Regions from separate parts of the Hylemonella sp. GW821-FHT10B10 genome, predicted to be linked through region 3. Evidence: predicted binding sites of a transcription regulator. Region 3 holds the regulator's gene; each other region holds the start of a gene.
What was found. The regulator LexA, encoded in region 3, represses DNA repair genes until DNA is damaged. The targets are predictions, from matches to a motif close to ACTGTATNNNNATACAGT.
Positions count from the first base shown of each region.

Region 1: AC07NT_RS06925 (LexA family protein) is a predicted target of LexA. The motif match lies at 1,774-1,791, and genes of this name have one in related genera.
Region 2: AC07NT_RS01550 (error-prone DNA polymerase) is a predicted target of LexA. The motif match lies at 2,767-2,784, and genes of this name have one in related genera.

Region 1 is NZ_JBWKNN010000001.1:1,415,595-1,419,743, forward strand. It holds gene AC07NT_RS06910 (hypothetical protein) at 1-192, opposite strand, end outside; gene AC07NT_RS06915 (hypothetical protein) at 201-560, opposite strand; gene AC07NT_RS06920 (hypothetical protein) at 580-1,074, opposite strand; gene AC07NT_RS06925 (LexA family protein) at 1,165-1,674, opposite strand; gene AC07NT_RS06930 (hypothetical protein) at 2,506-3,264, shown strand; gene AC07NT_RS06935 (hypothetical protein) at 3,333-4,149, opposite strand, start outside.
Region 2 is NZ_JBWKNN010000001.1:317,705-321,853, reverse strand. It holds gene AC07NT_RS01550 (error-prone DNA polymerase) at 1-2,615, opposite strand, end outside; gene AC07NT_RS01545 (hypothetical protein) at 2,899-3,303, shown strand; gene AC07NT_RS01540 (hypothetical protein) at 3,448-4,149, shown strand, end outside.
Region 3 is NZ_JBWKNN010000001.1:949,398-953,546, forward strand. It holds gene AC07NT_RS04675 (glutathione S-transferase) at 1-527, shown strand, start outside; gene AC07NT_RS04680 (D-2-hydroxyacid dehydrogenase family protein) at 550-1,557, opposite strand; gene AC07NT_RS04685 (hypothetical protein) at 1,628-1,915, opposite strand; gene lexA (transcriptional repressor LexA) at 1,947-2,630, opposite strand; gene AC07NT_RS04695 (asparaginase) at 2,737-3,693, shown strand; gene adk (adenylate kinase) at 3,765-4,149, opposite strand, start outside.

The DNA of each region.
Region 1 (4,149 bases), 470 kb from region 3:
TTTCCGTCTCGTCCGCTCCGCGAGTTGCTTCGCGAGGTCTTCGCAATAGACCCAGCGCGCATGCAACTCTTCTTGCGTCATTCCGACCACGTAGCGCCCGTCGATTTCCCTGGCCACGAACTTCGGCTGCGAGCCGGGCACCGTGGCCGCCGTGATGCCCCGAGGAAAGTCGCTTGGGACGCTTGGCTGCATGTCGCCACCTACGCTGCCACCGGCATGGGCAACGCCACCATGGGCCCGACGAACTCGTCGGTGACGTCCTTCTCCTTTGCAACGCCGCTAAGAAGCTTCCAGCGCTGCCAGACGAGGTTCCCGGCGAGGCTGTGGCCCGGCGGCCCCTCGAGCAGATACACGCGTCCGCTTTTGGTGAGCGCCACACGACGATGCGGGTCGAACGCGACGATGGCGGCGCTGGCTTGGCCCGCGCCGTGCTCTTTGCTGTAACCGACGATGTGGCGGGTCCAGGGCTCCTCCTCACCACGGATGGGGGTCTCGTAGATGGACCATTTCGTCAGAACGATGTGAGGTGCATCGAAGAGTGCTTGGATGGGGGTAGTCATTGGGTTCTCCTGCGTCTTGTCAGTCGAAAAAATCGATGTAGCGGTTTGCCAGAGCTTTGGCCGATGCGAGCGGGTCCGCAGCTGACAGAACTGCCCGGACAACTTCGTCATCGACATCGATGCCGTAAAGCCGAAAGCGCAGTGGGTAGAAATCTGGAGCGCGAGCAACGTAGAGCTCGATGAGTGCGAGTAGCTCTCGTCCGTTTTCGGGCGCGGTTTCAAAGTAAAGAATGCGTTTCTCGCCGTTGGGTGCCGGCAGGTCAGGGGCGAATCCGACCACGACCTTCGGCCCAACAAAGCCGGGCGGGGCATCGTCTGAGTTGGCGTGAACAAATTTCGACGTTGAAAGCTTGCAGCCGGAGCACTCGTAGTAGCGCGCGAGGTCACTACGAGATGTGCAGTTGCGCAAGGCCACGGCAAGTGGCACAGCCGTGTGCACCTCCGAGCATCTCGGGCACATCGCAGCGACGTAAGGCGGATGAAAATGCCAAGGGTTAATAATCATGATGAGCAAAGCTTCTCCCGGGCCTGCGCAAAGCGCTTGCCTGAGAACCGGGGTTGGAAGGGGCTAGCCTGGGTCTAGTGCGAGGAAGTGTTCAGGGTGTCACCTCCTCACGCGTCGTACGACGCTGATGACGACGCCCATGAGCTCGAGTGAGCTGGTGGGGTAGATAGGCTCGAAGGCCGGGTTCGCCGCTTCAAGGTAGTGCCTGCCGTCGCCGGTCTGGCGCAGGGTCTTGACTGTGAACTCACCATCCACGACCGCAACGACGATGTCGCCGGTAGAAGTGGGACTGTTGTGCTCGACCACGACCAGGTCACCGTCGAAGATGCCTGCGTCTTTCATACTGTCACCGCGGACCTTGTGGACCGAGGTCCTAGTCGGGTGGTCAATGAGGTAGTCATCCAGGGTAATGAGCTCAGGCTCTTCTTGGGTGGCAGGCTGAGGCAGGCCGGCGCGGACCGGACCCAGCACAGGGCGGGCGAAGAAGAGCTTGCCCGGGGCGATACGCCCCTCATGGCGCTTGACGTAGCCCGCGTCAGTCAGTCGGCCAACGAGCGCGAAGACGCTCGAGGTCGAGCTCAGGCCCAGGACCTCGCACAACCTAGCCATCGGTGGAAAGGTCTGGTGGCGCTTCCAGTACGTCTGCAGGGTGCCAAGGTAGGCGGCGTCTTTCATCTGAATCCGTCCAAAATCGGTTAGATGAATTACACTGTACGCACATACAGACATAATGGCAACGCTAGGAAATATAAGCCCTGCAGGACAGTTTGCTATTTCAAACTCCACTCTCAGCTCATGGCGCGGCTACCACAACTGGAGCGCACGTTCCAATTGCTCCGGTATGCTTCCAATAGAGTTAGTCTGCAAATAAAGGGAACCCGTACGAGGAGATTCCCGCTTTCAAGGAGGTAAGACTTGCACACGATTCCATTCGAAATTCAGGTCCCGAAGAATGAGCTGGAGCCAATCTAATGCTGGACATAGACAGCGTTAGCTTCGACATCCAATGCCCGGAATGTCACTTCTTCGGAAAAATTCGATATCGCGAAGCGAGGCTGCGTGACGTATTTATTTGTCGTGGCTGCAAAGGGAACATACGGCTCGACGACAACATGAACGAGTGCAGAAAGGCTCGCAAAGAAATTGCCAGTGCGATGGCGGACCTCGAACGTCAACTCCAGTCACTCAATAGAACAATCAAAATCAACCTCTAATATGGACTCAGCGTATCTCCAGGCGCAGCGCTTCCAGTTGCAAAAGCGGTTTCGCAGACTCAATTCTTGTGAGCCAGATTTTTTCCACAGCTCGCTCATGCAGTTCTGGAACTACCTTACGTCCCATCCCTTGCACGGAGGGACGATAGCAAGCCTGGCCGCAAGAACCTCACCCTATTCAGAAGACCTTACGCAACTAACCACAGTAGGTGAGGTCCCCATTTTTATGACCGAGGCCGAGGCGGATGGATTCTCGTTTCGTGTGATTGAACACTGTGCGCAGTTGCCTCTAGAGTCAAAGAACCCAGAAATTAATATCGGACGTGTGGTTGGACGCGACTCCAAATACCGAGAATGCCTTGATGCGTTTATCGAGCGCTATCTTGAGCCTTTCTATGAGATTTTGGATGAGGCCCTCGACCAGAAGACGGCAGTTCTATCTTTGTTGTTGAAATACAAGCGTAAGGTCGAATGGTTCGAGCGGGCAGAGCTTGCGGCATTGGCTGCCAGAGGGGAGCGTTCCCTTGCAAAGCATCTCTACGCCTATCTGTTTGACCAGGGACTTGATTTCCACATAGAGCCTCAATCCGTGTCAGGGGAGGCAGATTTGGTCGCAAAAGACCTCGTTCTTGACGCAAAGATTTTCGACGGAGAGAGAAGAGGCGTCGGCTACGTGAAATCTGGCGTAAATCAAGTTCTGACCTACACGCGGGACTTCAACCAGACTGTCGGGTACGTGGCCATCTACAAGACCTGTTCTGAGGACCTGCATTTCGATTTTGCAGCCGAGAATACGCTCGTACCGTTTCTGCACTTTGGGGGGAAGACGCTCTTCTTCCTCGTAATTGACTTGTGCGATTACGGGGCGTCTGCCTCAAAGAGAGGTGCACTCAAGGCTCATGTGGTTACTGGAGATGTCCTACGACAAGCCGTCGAATCAGAACCTTCAGCCAGCACAGACTCCAGCTCACCAGTGGGGGACTAGGCCTGAAGCCTTGGCGGAAGGGGACAAAGATATCCTGGCTTACTAGCGGATGAAATCTGATGGGGCATTCACTCTGCAGGCATCACGAAATTTGTCCAAAAATCTGCCGTCAAATTTCCCTGCGCGAAGACGGGGTTAAACAAGAAGGTATTCAGGGTCGAGCGCAGACATGCCTTAGCAGTTTGGGCGTTAGCAACGAGCAGAGGGGCCTCCTTGGAATGCAGATTGATTCCACCATGCACCACCTTGTTTCGCATGCTCTGAATGTCCTTGAGAGCTTTATATCGGTCATGGCGCTCCTTCGAAGGTCCCAAGAAGGCAAAGTTGAGGGCCACTCTGAAAGAGAGCTCTCTGTCATCCCGCGGATTGAGTAGGACTTCCAGGCCGATTACTGCATCTAGCAGCGCGTCGACGGGCGATGTTCTTCGCTCAGCGTCATGCAATCGAGCAGCCGCGATTTGAACATTTGGGCGTGCATTTTCGACCGCTTTATACGTGCGCTGCAGGTCCTGCAATCTGCCGGGTTCAAGCTGCATCGAAGCATATGGGTTTGTTGAAAGTGGATGCACGCCATTGATACCCGATAGAGGTGGAACGGGTCGCTTCTCGTACTTGAAATAGGTCCCGACAGGTGCGGACTGACCTGAAGCCGCGACATGTAAAGCGACCAGCACAATGTTCAATACCTCTTGTGCCTTCCCCTGAATTTCAGTGTCAAATTTGGCGTCTTCAGCGTGGGCTCTCTCGAGACGAACCGGAGTTGAGGTGCGCCATTGGACAGCAACATTGAGGTTGTGCGGAGCGACCGAAGTGAATGGAGCTAGCTCGATGTCGGCATTGGTGAGTTCGGCGAACAGCTCGTCTGAGATTGCCACTAGGGACACA
Region 2 (4,149 bases), 630 kb from region 3:
AGGTCCAGCGCGTCCAGCCCGGCGCGCAGGGCCAGGTCTTCGGTGCTGCGGCAGGGCCCGGGTGCGCGGGCAGCCACGATGCGCTTCGCACTCGCCTCCTTGAGCCCCGCCACCAGGCGCAGCCCCAGGCGCACGGCGGGCCTTCCCTCTTCATCGGGCTCCAGCGTGCAGTCCCAGTCGCTGTGCCCCACGTCCGCCGGCCGCACCGTCACGCCGTGGCGCTGCGCGTCCTGCACCAGTTGCGAGGGGCCGTAGAAACCCATGGGCAATGAGTTGAGCAGGCCGGCGAGGAAGGCCGCAGGTTCGTGGCATTTGAGCCAGGCGCTGTCGTAGACCAGCAGCGCAAAACTGGCCGCGTGGCTTTCGGGGAAACCGTATTCGCCAAAGCCTTCGATCTGCCGGAAGATGGCCTCGGCAAATTCCTGCGCGTAACCGCGCGCCGTCATGCCGTCGATCAGGCGGCGCTGGAACTTGTCCACCCCGCCCCGGCGCTTCCACGCCGCCATGGCGCGGCGCAATTGATCCGCTTCCCCCGGTGTGAACCCCGCGGCGATGATGGCGATCTGCATCACCTGCTCCTGGAAGATGGGCACACCCAGCGTGCGCTCCAGCGCGGGGCGCAGCGCCTCCTGGGGCAGGGTGAAGGTCTCGCCGCGGCGCTGGCGCTCGCGCTGTTCCAGGAAGGGGTGCACCATGCCGCCCTGGATGGGCCCGGGCCGCACGATGGCCACCTCGATCACCAGGTCGTAGAAACAGCGCGGCTGCAAGCGCGGCAGCATGCTCATCTGTGCGCGGCTCTCGATCTGGAACACACCCACCGTGTCGGCGCGGCAGATCATCTCGTAGGTGGCCGCATCGCCATCAGGAATGTCCTGCAGGCGGAATTCCCGCCCGCGCCACTGGCCCACGAAGTCCAGCGTGCGTCGGATGGCGCTGAGCATGCCCAGGGCCAGCACGTCCACCTTCAGCAGGCCCAGCGCGTCGATGTCGTCCTTGTCCCACTCGATGGTGGTGCGCCCCTCCATGGCTGCGGGCACCACGGGCACCGTGCGCGTGAGCTTGTCACCCGTGAGCACGAAGCCCCCGCTGTGCTGCGAGAGGTGGCGCGGAAACCCCAGCAGCGGCCGCGTGAGCTCGATCAGCAGGCGGATCTGCCGGTTCTGCGCATCCAGCCCCAGCGCCTGCAGGCGCTCGTGGTTCACCTCGCCGCCGTCCCACCACTGGTGTGCCTTGGCCAGCGCATCGACGATCTCTCCGTCCATGCCCAGCGCCTTGCCCACATCGCGTATCGCGCCACGCGCGTGGTAGGTGTGCACGGCCGCGGTGAGCGCGGCTCGGTCGCGCCCGTACTTACCGTAGAGGTACTGGATCACCTCCTCACGCCGCTGGTGCTCGAAATCCACGTCGATGTCTGGCGGCTCCGCGCGCTCGCGGCTGATGAAGCGCTCAAACAGCACGCTGGTGCGTGCCGGGTCCACCTCGGTCACGCCCAGGCAGTAGCACACGACCGAGTTGGCCGCCGAGCCACGCCCCTGGCAGAGGATGCTTTGGCTGCGCGCAAAACGCACGATGTCGTAAACCGTGAGGAAGTATTTCTCGTAGCGCAGCTCGCTGATGAGCGCCAGCTCGCGCTCCGCCTGCTCCTGCACCGCCATCGGCACGCCCTGCGGGTAACGCAACTGCGCGCCTTCCAGCGTGGCGCGGCGCAGATAAGAGGCCGGCGTCTCGCCCGCAGGCACCACCTCTTCCGGGTATTCGTACTTCAGCTCGTCCAAGCTGAAGCTGCAGAGCTGCGCCACGCGCACCGTCTCGGCCAGCAGCTCCGGCGGGTAGAGCGCGGCCAGGCGCTGGCGCGAGCGCAGATGCGCCTCGGCATTGGGCTCCAAGGCAAAGCCGCACTCGGCCACGGGCCGGCCCAGGCGTATGGCCGTCATCACGTCCTGCAGCGGCTTGCGCGAACGCACATGCATGTGCACGCCGCCTGCGGCCACCAGCGGCACACCCGCGCCCTGCGCCGCCGCGCTCAAACACTCCAGCCACAGCGCGTCGTCCAGCCGATGCAACAGCTCCACGGCCAGCCAGCACGCTGCAAAGCGCAACCGCAGCCAGGCCAGGCGCGCGGCCAGCGCGGGTGCAAAGGCCGCGTCCTCGGGGCGCAGCGCTTCGCGGTTCGGCACCAGCAGGGCCAGTACGTCACGGCTGTCCAGGCCCAGCGCGTCCCAGTCTTGCGCCTGCACGCGGTAGCGGCGGTCGCTTTTCTTGTCCGGCTTTGCGCGCAGCTTCGTGATGAGTTCGCACAGCTCGCCATAGCCCGTGCGGCAACGCGCCAGCAGCAGCAGGGTGAAGCACTCCTCCGCGCCCTCGGCCTCCACCCGCAGCTCGGTGCCGATCAGCAGCGGTAGGCCCAGCTCTTTGGCCGCCCCATGCGCGCGCACCACCCCGGCCATGGAACATTCGTCCGTGATGGCTAGCGCGCTGTAGCCCAACTCATGCGCCCGCGCCACCAGCTCCTCCGGGCTCGAGGCCCCGCGCTGGAAGCTGAAGTTGCTCAGGGCATGCAGCTCGGCGTAGGCCGGCAGCGTGGCCGTGGGCTGGGCGGAGTGGCTGGAGTTCATGGCATGTCAGCCGGTGCAGATAGGGAAAGCTGCTCTAGTCAGGCGCGGTCTTGCGGGCTATATTGGTGACGCTGTGGCCACGCCGGCCGGCTGCCCTGCTGTCACGGGGTAGCGGTCTACAAGTCGCGTGGTTGTTGGGTCAAAACCAATAACTGTATTTTTATACAGTATAATTGCCGCAAGCACCGCGGGCAAGCCATGGACGGGAGGATGGAATGACCGGTTTGTTTCTCAGTCGCCGCTTTGGGTCGCAGAATTTGCGATCTACATCGCGTTAGCCATCATGTCAAAGCGCATTCCCACTGAGAGGCAAGTTCTACGCTGTATCTACGATGCGTATGAACCATCTTTTCCAATTGAGGGAGCGAACGCTGGAACGGTCTTTGTTGCGCTCAATATTGCAGAGCTTGCGGACAAACTTGGTTGCGACAAGCACGTTCTATTCGGCTACCTCTACTACCATCTTGATCACAAGTATCGGTACGCAACTGGAGAAAACAGTTATGTCCACCTTTTCGCGCCCAAGGCAGGTGAATTGCGCCATGCCATCAATCTGCCCTATCTGGCCGCCATTCTTGCTGGCCAAGACCAAGAACACTCCAAGTTTGCTTGGTCACTAGGCGTTTCCTTGGTTGCATTGGCTCTATCTGTGGGGGCCATCATTGCTCAACTGGTTGCAACGAAATGATGGCTTGTTTGGCCTACGGAGAAGAAACTCCGATGACTAGAACGTGCCAGCCAGTCCAAGAAACACCAAGCCCAGTACTCAAACGGGACGCCGCAAAATCGTGACGTTTCTTTGACTCACGCTAGACATCAAAGAATGCGCCACTTGCCGATTCGCACGCATCTAATTGTCGCGATCGAATTCGCGGCCGGGCTGGTTTCACTTGTGCTTGGAGCACTCTGGATCAAAGAACCATCTGGTCCATACGAACCCTACCTCGTGGTTACGGGTCTCGCCTTCGTCGCCACAGAGGCGTTTCGCAGGTACGAGGGACGGCTCTTTAAGGTCGAGGGCGTAGAACGTAGCCCGTCGGAACGTGTGCAGCATCACGAAAGACTGCGCATCCTATTTCGCGAGGAAATCAATCGCTGTAGGGCGCATGACTTGCGGAAAGACGTCATCGTTAGGCACGTCAATCGACTCGACGCCTATCCAGACGCAGGCGAACACTCTGGTATTTCGCCTTGGTTCAAAGCCGGACTGCTGGACACCTATCACGCAGGAATAAAAGTTGGCTTGGGGTGGGAAGGATTAATCGAGTCACCAATCGGCCTACGGAAACCCGACTACAAGAAAGACGAACGCGGAACCGTCACGTTGATGTTGATGGGCGAAATTCCCTACGACTTTATCGAAACAATGAACGTCGATGGTGACGAGTACTACTACCTTCCCCATATCTACTGTCATTTCGCAAATAACGGCGAACCTTACGAGCGCCTCTACTACGCGGAAAAGGTGGACATGGGAAATGGTCACGACTACTGGAAAGAAATCGTTGCATATAACGTGGTTCGGCAGAACACT
Region 3 (4,149 bases):
CCATGGGCAAGGTGCCCTTTCTGGACACACCGTCCGGTCCGATTTCCGAATCCAGTGCCTGTGCGGAATACATCGAGACGGTCTATCCGCAGCGTCCCCTGCTTCCCGCAGATCCCTATGCCGCGGCCAAGGTACGGGAGCTGATCATTTACATGGAATTGCATCTGGAACTGGTGGCGCGCGACCTCTACGCCGAAGCCTTTTTTGGGGGCAAGGTCAGCGATGGTCTCAAGGAGCGCACCCGCAAGTTGCTGCTCAAGGGCGTTCACGGATTTTCCAAGCTGGTGAAGTTTTCGCCCTACGTGGCGGGCGCGGAGTTCACGCTGGCGGATTGTGCGGCGGTGGCCCATCTGCCCCTGGTGACCAGCGCCAGCAAGATCATCTATGGCGAGGATGTGCTGGCGGGCCTGCCCGTGCGCGACTACCTCAAGGTCATGGGCGCGCGGCCCCATGTGCAGACGGTCAACGCGGACCGCAAGACCAGCACCGAGCAGATGCTGGCCAAACTCGGCGCGAAGCCGGCCTAAGAGACTGTGAACAGGCGCTCAGTCAGCGCGAGACCTTCAGTGCTTCCGGATTCGCGATATTGCTGGGCTGGCCTTTGATGAAATTCACCACGTTGTCGAAGGCCGTACCGAAGTAGAGCTCGTAGCTTTCCTGCTCAACGTAGCCGATGTGCGGTGTGCAGATGCAATTTTCCAGGCGCAGCAGGGCATGGCCCTGCAGGATGGGTTCGGATTCGAACACATCGATCGCCGCCATGCCGGGGCGGCCGTGGTTGAGCGCGAGGATCAGAGCCTCGGGTTCCAGTAGTTCTGCGCGCGAGGTGTTGACCAGCAGCGCGGTGGGTTTCATTTGTGCCAGATCGGTGGCCGTGACGATGCCGCGCGTGGTCTCGTTCAGGCGCAGGTGCAGGCTGAGCACATCGCTTTGCTGAAAGAATTCCTCACGGCTGGCTGCAGCCTCGTAACCGTCCTGCACGGCCTTTTCACGGGAGGGCTCACGGCCCCAGACCAGTACGCGCATGCCGAACACCCGGCCGTAGCCGGCCAGCAGCTGCCCGATCTTGCCGTAGCCCCAGATGCCCAAGGTCTTGCCGCGCAGCACCGTGCCCAGGCCGAAGTTGGGCGGCATGGCGGCCGACTTCAGGCCGGATTGCTGCCAGGCGCCGTGCTTGAGATTGCCGATGTACTGCGGCAGGCGGCGCATGGCAGCCATGATGAGGGCCCAGGTCAGTTCGGCCGGTGCCACCGGTGAGCCGGTGCCTTCGGCCACGGCTATGCCACGTTCGGTACAGGCAGCCAGGTCGATATGGCTGCCGATGCGGCCGGTCTGGGCAATCAGCTTGAGGCGCGGCAGCTTTTCGACCAGCTGGCGGGTGATGGGGGTGCGTTCCCGGATCAGCACCAGCACGTCGGCATCACGCAGGCGGACCGAGAGCTGGCCCAGGCCTTTGACGGTGTTGGTGAAGATCTTGGGGGGATAGTCGGCCAGTTTGGCCGCGCAGTCCAGCTTGCGTACGACGTCCTGATAGTCGTCCAGAATCACGATGTTCATGCCGCTATTGTGCCTCGGCCTTCCGTGCGGGCTAACCCGCATGGTGGCAGGGTGCGGCGACGGAAAGGGCTCAGTGGCGTGCGGCTTCGCAGGCGGCCAGACGGTCGAGTTCGGCGCAGACGTCGGCCATACGGCCGGAGATCACCATGCGACCGACCTGCGAGCGGGGTTGGCCGGCTTCCATGACGCGCACCACGCGCAGCGGGCGTTGCATGGGGCGGCTGCGTACGGCGGCCAGGGCCGGGTTGCGTACGGATGGCAGCGCAGGAGCCATCATGGCGGGCCGACCGGGCGTAGCGGGTGCCAGCCAGCGCAGCAGGCCTTGCAGGGGAGTCCAGAGGGCGTAGGCGGTGTTCATCGTTGACCTTTCGGGGCGGGACGCAGCGCGTTCACATGAGCATGGTGTTGCGGATCAGGCCGACGGCCAGACCCTCAATCTCAAAGGGGTCACCCGGCTCGACCACGATGGTCTGGTAGTCGGGATTTTCGGGCAGCAGTTCGATCAGGTGCTTGTTGCGGCGAAAGCGCTTGACCGTGACCTCGTCACCCAGGCGCGCCACGACGATCTGGCCATTCTTGGCGTCCTTGGTGGACTGCACGGCCAGCAGGTCGCCGTCCATGATGCCGGCGTCGCGCATGGACATGCCGCGCACCTTGAGCAGGTAGTCGGGCTTGCGCTGGAACAGCGAGCTCTCGACGTAATAGGTCTGGTCTACATGTTCCTGCGCGAGAATGGGCGAACCGGCAGCCACACGCCCGATCAGGGGCAGGGCCAGTTGGGACAGGTCCGGCATGGGCAGGGAGAATTGCTTGATGCGCGATTCATTGATGGAACGCAGCGCCTCGCCTTGCAGGCGGATGCCACGCGAGGTGCCGCTGACCAGTTCGATCACGCCCTTGCGCGCCAAGGCCTGCAGATGCTCTTCGGCGGCGTTGGCCGACTTGAAGCCCAGTTCGGTGGCGATTTCGGCGCGCGTGGGCGGGGCGCCGGTGCGCGCAATGGCGCTCTGGATCAGGTCCAGAATCTGCTGCTGGCGGGCGGTCAGCTTGATCGGGTACTGCGGCAGGTCCATCGTGGCGACTCCTGTGGGTTGGATGGCAAGACGGCACTGTCTCGATATCCAGTAACTGTATTTTTAACCAGTTTCTAGGGAATTGCAAGTGGGGCAAGGAAAAATCGTGGTTTTGGGCACGGGAGGCACCATCGCCGGCCTGGCCGCCAGCGCGGCCGACAGCCGTGACTACGTGGCTGCGCAGAAGCCGGTAGGAGAGCTGTTGGCCGGTTTTGCGGCACCCGGCGGTAGCGAGCTGCTGAGCGAGCAGGTGGCCCAGATCGACAGCAAAGACATGGACCTGGTCGTATGGCAGAAGTTGTTACAACGCTGTGTTCACTGGCTGGCCCAGGCCGACGTGCAGGGGCTGGTCATCACCCATGGCACCGACACGCTGGAGGAGACTGCCTTTCTGTTGCAGACCCTTCTGGCGCCGCGCAAGCCCGTGGTGCTGACCTGTGCCATGCGCCCGGCCAATGCCCCGGATACCGACGGCCCGCAGAACCTGCGGGATGCTCTGGCGGTGGCCGCCTGCGCTGGGGCCCAGGGCGTGCTGGTCGTCTGTGCAGGTCGCATCCTCGGCGCGCAGGATGTGCAGAAGGTGCACAGTTCTAGGCTTGATGCCTTCAGCGCGGGCGAGGCGGGTGACGTCGGGCGAGTGCATCAGGGGCGCGTCGAGCGCGTACGTGACTGGCCCCTGTCGCAGCTACCCCAGGAGACTTTGCTGGAAGCCGTTCTGGGAGCCCCGGCCATGCCGCGCGTCGAGATCCTGCTCAGCCATGCCGCGGCCTGTGGTGCCACGGTCGATGCCCTGGCTGATCCGACGGTTGCTGCCCGGTACGGCGCCCCCCCCCTGCACGGTCTGGTGCTGGCCGGCACAGGTGGCGGCACGGTGCATCGAGAACTGGAGGCCGCTCTGCGACGGGCGCAGGTGGCGGGAGTCCGGGTGCGGCGCAGCACGCGCTGCGCTGATGGTTTTCTGCAGCCCAGGCCTGCCGACGAGTTTCCCGTGGCGGTGGGCCTGAGCCCGGTCAAGGCGCGGCTGGCCCTGATGCTGGAGCTGTTGGCTGAAGGCGAAACTTAAAGTTAAAGGGGCGGCACAAAAAACAAACGCCCCGCGGCAGGTGCGGGGCGTAGGCTGGAAGCGGGAGTCTCCTATTTGGCCAGTGCCTGCAGCGCGCGTGCCGTGATGTCTTCCACACTGCCCATGCCGCTGATGGCGCGGTACTGGGGCGCGGCGGCCGGATCCTTCTTGGCCCAGCTGCTGTAGTAGTCCACCAGGGGGCGGGTCTGGGCGCTGTAGACGTCCAGACGCTTCTTGACGGTCTCTTCCTTGTCGTCCTCGCGCTGCACCAGCGGTTCGCCGGTCACGTCGTCCTTGCCAGCGACCTTGGGCGGGTTGAACTTCACATGATAGGTGCGGCCCGAAGCAGGGTGTGAACGGCGACCGCTCATGCGTTCGATGATGGCCTCGAAGGGCACGTCGATTTCCAGCACGTAGTCCAGCTTCACGCCGGCCGCCTTCATGGCATCGGCTTGC